Planctomyces sp. SH-PL14: one gene and its partner. The protein of the gene in region 2 binds, or shares a complex with, the protein of the main gene of each other region. Links are inferred from orthologs where the notes say so. Each region holds a gene or a part of one and is shown on either strand. Other genes may lie near its edges.

Region 1 (2,835 bases), 1.2 Mb from region 2 along the record:
ACCTTGGCCATCAAAAGGTCCCGCGCTGTGCTTTTACCAAGCGCGGTCGCGATTTCACGCCGCTTTGTTGCGAAACCTCCTGCCGGATATCCTCAACGCGGCGCCGCGCAGGTACTCAACTCGCAGTAACTCAACGAGGGCCCACCTTCGTCGGCTCGCCGCGTGGCCGCCTCGGCAATGCTTTCAGCCGTCCGACCCAGGTGGAAGGAGTGATCGGGACCATGGTCATCCGCAACGAAGAACAACGTCAGAAGATGCAGTCCGGTCGCGGCTTCATCGCCGCGCTGGATCAGAGCGGGGGCAGCACCCCCAGCGCGCTTCAGGCGTATGGAGTCGAGAAAGACGCGTGGGCGAACGACGCGGAAATGTTCGCGATCGTCCACCAGATGCGGACCCGCCTCATCGTCAGTCCGAGTTTCGACGGGGATCGGCTGATCGGCGCGATCCTGTTCGAGGACACCATGGACCGAGAGGTCGAGGGGCAGCCGACCGCGGACTATCTCTGGAACGTCAAACGGATCGTCCCCTTCCTCAAGATCGACAAGGGGCTGGCGCCGGAAGCCGATGGTGTCCAGCTGATGAAGCCGATCCCGCAACTGGCCGGACTCTTGGCCAAGGCGCAGCAGAAGCGGATCTTCGGAACGAAGATGCGTTCCGTGATTAAGCGGGCCAGCGCCGCCGGCATCCAGACGGTCGTCCGTCAGCAGTTCGAGCTGGCGCAGACGATCTGTGACGCGGGCCTCGTCCCGATCATCGAGCCGGAGGTCGACATTCATTCCCCGGACAAGGCCGAGGCCGAAAGCCTGCTGAAGGCGGCGCTGCAGGAGGAGCTCGGCCGATTGCCGCCGGGGCAATGGGTGATGCTCAAGTTGACGTTGCCGGAGCAGGACGGCTTCTATACCGATCTGGTCCGACACCCCCATGTCCTGAGGGTCGTCGCCCTGTCCGGCGGTTACTCACGGGACGAAGCCAACAGCCGGTTGCGAAAGAATCACGGCGTCGTGGCGAGTTTCTCCCGCGCGCTCCTCCAGGGACTCTCGGCCCAGCAGTCCGATGCCGAGTTCAACGCCGTTCTGGACCGGTCCATCCAGAGTGTTTTCGACGCGCAGCAACCGTCGAATTGAGGCAGGCGGCTTGGGAGTGGCTCAAGCATCGCCGCCGGGAACGAGGTTCTCAGCGGCGATTCAGGCCTTCGTTGCCCTTGCGATCGCCCGAAGCACGACTCCGCGCAGTCCACGGGGGCGTCAAACGGTCTTTTCGGCTTCGGCCTTTTCCAGCACCTGGATCTGGTCGCGGAGGCGGGCCGCCACTTCGTACTGCTCGTTGCTGATCGCGTCACGGAGTTCGGACTTGAGGCGGATCAGCTCGTGGTTCCGCTGGTTCTCGGCCGGAGACTGCGAGGGGGACTTGCCGACGTGCTGCGTCTCGCCGTTGTGGATGCTTTCCAGCAGTGGGAGGAGTTCGTCGTGGAACGCTTCGTAGCAGTGCGGGCAGCCGAGGCGACCGATGCCGCGGAACTGCTTGAACGTGATCTGGCACATCGGGCAGGTCTTCTCGTCTGCCTCGCTCGATTCCTTTTCCGCCTGGCCGGGTCCTTCGTCGCTCTCTTCGGTGGCCGGGGCGACGGGGGCCGTTCCACCGACTTCCACGTTGGAGAGGTACTTCTGCGCGCACGATTCACAGAGGTGGATCGCCTGGACGTCGCCCTCGCGGATCTCGGTGATATGCAAGGTGGCCGGTTTCGGACACTCCTGGCACTTCTTCATGGGGGGCACGCTGCGTTGGAAGGGGGTCTTGTTGGACCGGGTTGCTTCGAATTCTAAACAGCGAGGTCAGTGCAGTGAATAAGCGATTTTGCGTCAACGGTTCGCGTCGGCGAAGTTCGCAGGTGGAATGCTGTCGGGAGCGGGCAGTCGACAGGCGAGGAGGCGAAATGTCGTGTCCCGCTGGCTCGGACCGCATCCTCGCCGGCACGGTGCTGCTCGCTCAAACCCAATGTGCCACGGCAGCCTGGGGGCAAGGGGGCCTGTGTTGTTTTCTGGCCCCTTGCCGCCGGAGGCACTTCCATGAGGAACCGTGGTAAACGACGGATGTCCCCTTTGTGGAACCGGCGTCGAGAACTCACCGCTCGCCCTGGAATCTGGGCGGGTTGGTGAGCGGGCATACGGCACGTTGTCCGCGCTTGAACACTCTCTCCTTCAGAGATCTCTCGACGAGACGGCCTCCGGCGGGCAAAGGGGCGTTGCCCCTCTGCACTCCCCACCAGGGTGCCCCTGGACCCGGATGGGGCGCAATCCGGGATTACCGTCCCGTGAATGGGGGCGGTCACTTCGCCTTCAGCGAGGCGAGCGTATGAAACCCACGGAAATACACACGGCCATTGGCGACCGCCGGCGTCGAGAACGAGTTGTCCCCAATCGGACTCTTGCCGAAGAGCTCGAACTCCCGGTTCGCCGCCACAACCGCCACCTGCCCATCTTCCCCGACCGCGTAGATCTTGTCGTCGATCAGGATCGGCGAGGCGCTGTAGTTCCCGCTGACTCGCTTCCGCCAGATCTCCTGACGGCTGGCGACATCGAGACACGCCGCGAAGCCATCGTCCGTCCACAGAAACAGGAGATCCCCCTTACCGACCGGCGTCGGGACGTAAGGCATCCCCTTCGTCAGTCCGATCGGGTTCGAATCGGGAGCGAGAGGATTGATCCCCAGCATCAGGCTTCCGCGGCCGCCCGAGCCGCAGGTCACAAAGACGAACCCACCCGCCTCGACTAGCGATCCGACCGTTCGCTTGTCCATCGGGGCGCTGCTCCAGAGCGTCTTGCCGGAATCGAGGTC
Region 2 (2,929 bases):
AACGAAGAAGACGCGACGAGTTTCGTGAAGCAGTACATCTCCTGGGGAGCTGGACCGCGGGCGGGGCAGTACCTCATCCTCGGCGCGAAGGCCCGGGCGATCCTGGAGGGCCGCTTCCACGTCTCGACAGACGACGTGAAGGCGGTCGCGGCTCCGGTCCTGCGGCACCGGATCGTGACGACGTTCCAGGCGAGCAGCGAAGGGGTCTCGCCCGACAACGTCGTCGAGCAGCTGATCTCCGCGATCCCGGTCGATCTCCACGAGCGGGGCAAGAAGCTGACGCGGGTGTAGGGAAGTTGTCGGTCGTCAGTTTTCAGTCGACCGCTTCTTCAGCTCGAAGATCTGGAACGCATCGCTCCGAGGAGCGTCGATCTCCTCCAGACGCTCGTTCAGCACGCGAACGCGAAACTGCTGGCGGGCGTCGTCGAAGAAGAATCGCGACCAGTACCGCCCGGGCTCGCCGAGCCAGCAGATGCCGTCGGGCGTCAGCATCCGGTCAATGACTTTCAGCAGCAGGGGATGGTTCCCCCGCTCGTAAGTCACTTCGCAGCCCACGATGACCGGAAACGTTTCGCTTCCCGGCGCGTTCCAGTCGAGCTGCAGGACGTCGTCCGCGGAGAACCCGTTCACCAGGGCGTTGTACCGGCAGAGGAGGCAGGAAGTCGGGTCGTAGTCGCTGTAGGTCACGACATCCCCCGCCTCCTGCATCGCGAGGCCGACGATCCCCGTCCCTGTGCCGAGTTCCAGAACACGCTCGCCCCGTTTCCAGGGGGGCCTCTCCAGCGCCCTGATCATGGTGTAGGACGAGGGCCACACGTACCCCCAGTAGGGCATGTAGCCGTTCTTCTGGTGCGCGCGGATCACGTCCGGATCGTCCAGCAGGACGTCGGGGGTCGCCGGCTTCAGGAGCCGCAGGTCCCGGGATCCGGCGCGGAAGGTTTCGACGGTCCATCCCCCCGGCAAGGCGGGAAGAGGCGGAAGGTCGAGCTCATGGAAGGGAGCGGGAAGCGTGGCCGCGGCACTGGTCATGTCGCGGCGGGTCCCAGGCGGTCGCGGAGGAACGCGGCCCGCGCGGCGTTGCGGTCCTTGGACTCCAGCGACGTCTGATGCAGCTTCTGCAGATGGGCCGGCTGCGTGTGGATAAACAGCACGTTGAGGTCGGGAATCGTGACGCCGCTGACGAGGCCCAGCGACAGCCCGAGCCGCACGCTCGAGAGGAGGTGCATCGTCTCTTCGGCGGTGATCGTCCGGGCGTTCTGCAGGACCCCGAAGGCCCGCGATACCTTGTCGTGCAGCTGTGCCCGGGCGTCCTTGAGGAGCGCCTGCCGCGCCCGCCGCTCGTAGCTGAGGATGTCCGGCACCATCCGCTTCACGTTCGCCAGGATCTGGGCCTCGGAGCGGCCAAGCGTCGTTTGATTGGAGATCTGGTAGAAATCTCCCATCGCCTGGCTCCCCTCGCCGTAGAGGCCGCGGACCGCCAGTCCCATCCGCTGCATCGCCTGGAAGACCTTCTGGATCTCCTTCGTCATGACGAGGGCGGGGAGGTGGACCATCACGCTGACCCGCATCCCGGTCCCTACGTTCGTGGGGCACGCCGTCAGGAAGCCGAACTGCGGGCTGTAGGCGAACGTCACCGCCTGCTGGAGGGAATCGTCGACCGCATTCGCTTCCTGCCAGCACTCGTCGACGGCGAAGCCGCTGCGGAGGGACTGCATCCGCAGGTGATCCTCCTCATTGATCATGACGCTCGTCGTCTCCGACGCGTTGATCGCCACGCCGCGGGGCCCGGTCCCTTCCGCGTGCTCGCGGCTGATCATCTGCCGTTCGACGAGGAACTGGCCGTCGAGCTGCGTCAGCTGGTCGAGGCGGAGATAGGTGAATTCCTGGTTCGCGAACTGCCGGCAAACCGGCTCGCGCAGCAACGACTCGACCGCCGCCTTGGTCTCATCCGAGGCGCGGGGAGGAAAGGGATCTGCGCTAACGTTTCGGGCCAGACGGATCCGCGTCGAAATGACGACGTCGGACTCCGGTCCCGACCCTCGCAGCCACTCGCCGGTTCCCTTCGCCAAAGTGTCGAGTTCCAACTCAAATCTCCTGCATTCCACCGCATGTTTAGTGCAATGCGGTCCCAACGTCCAGCAGGCTTCAATTCTAGGCGGGACAGGGGGTTCCGCGGAGGCTACTTGCCGATACAGAAGCGGGCGAACAGCCGGTCGAGCACATCCTCGTTCGAGACTGCCCCGGTGATCTCGCCGATCCGGTCGAGCGCCTGCCGCAGCTCCATCGAGATCACCTCGTCGCCGAGGTCGCCGTCGAGGGCCGCGATCGCGGATTCAAGGGCCGTCAGGGCGGCCCGCAGTTCCTCCCGGCACCGGACGGCGGTCGAGGGGATGATCTCGTCCCGCCGACCAAAGTCCCGCCGCGCCCGGCCCGCGATTGCCCCGATGACTTCGGCCATCCCGAACCCGGACTTCACGCTGCACGACACATGTCCCCGCGGCCCGTCGCCAACTCTCTGCGTTCCGGCGTCGCATTTCAGCAGCAGGTCGAGGTCCGGCGGCCTTGGGAGCCGCGCTCGAAGCTCGCGACTCGCGGCCTGCTCCAGCTCTGTTGCGTCGGCCGCGTCGCACCAGATCACGACATCTGCCTGTTCAAGCCGCGACACCCGCTGCCCGGTTGCCTGAGCCATGATCTCGTCCGACGGTGCCTCCCAGCCGGCGGTGTCGAACAGGTCGACCGACAGTCCGTCGATTTCCGCCATCGCCTGAACAACGTCGCGGGTGGTCCCGGCGACATCCGAGACAATCGCCTGATCGCGGCCGGTGAGAGCGTTGAACAGCGTGCTCTTGCCGGCATTCGGCAACCCGACGAGCACGACCTGCGGCCGGGCGGCGTCCCGATGACGGGTTTCCGCAACGCGGAGGAGCGT

Evidence for each region. Proteins that work in one complex are often made in the same cells at the same time.
Region 1: the proteins of VT03_RS03300 (region 2) and VT03_RS07665 are in contact, whole or in part, in a crystal structure (PDB 8WTB), measured with the Bacillus subtilis proteins. The link is inferred for Planctomyces sp. SH-PL14 from one-to-one orthologs.

Annotation. Positions count from the first base shown.
Region 1 is NZ_CP011270.1:1,974,989-1,977,823, reverse strand. The notes cover bases 6-2,769. They hold VT03_RS07665 (UvrB/UvrC motif-containing protein), read right to left. Parts: upstream 1,767-2,769; coding sequence 1,245-1,766; downstream 6-1,244. Other genes in these bases: VT03_RS07660 (PQQ-binding-like beta-propeller repeat protein), read right to left, coding at 2,326-2,769; VT03_RS07670 (fructose bisphosphate aldolase), read left to right, coding at 222-1,124. Also shown: more of VT03_RS07660, read right to left, coding at 2,770-2,835. UniProt on the Bacillus subtilis protein: Activates the phosphorylation activity of the protein-arginine kinase McsB. Is required for the delocalization of competence proteins from the cell poles.
Region 2 is NZ_CP011270.1:818,841-821,769, reverse strand. What follows is about bases 56-2,913. They hold VT03_RS03300 (protein arginine kinase), read right to left. Parts: upstream 2,085-2,913; coding sequence 1,026-2,084; downstream 56-1,025. Other genes in these bases: VT03_RS03295 (tRNA modification GTPase), read right to left, coding at 2,180-2,913; VT03_RS03305 (class I SAM-dependent methyltransferase), read right to left, coding at 307-1,029; VT03_RS03310 (AAA family ATPase), read left to right, coding at 56-291. In the rest of the region: more of VT03_RS03310, read left to right, coding at 1-55; more of VT03_RS03295, read right to left, coding at 2,914-2,929. UniProt on the Bacillus subtilis protein: Catalyzes the specific phosphorylation of arginine residues in a large number of proteins.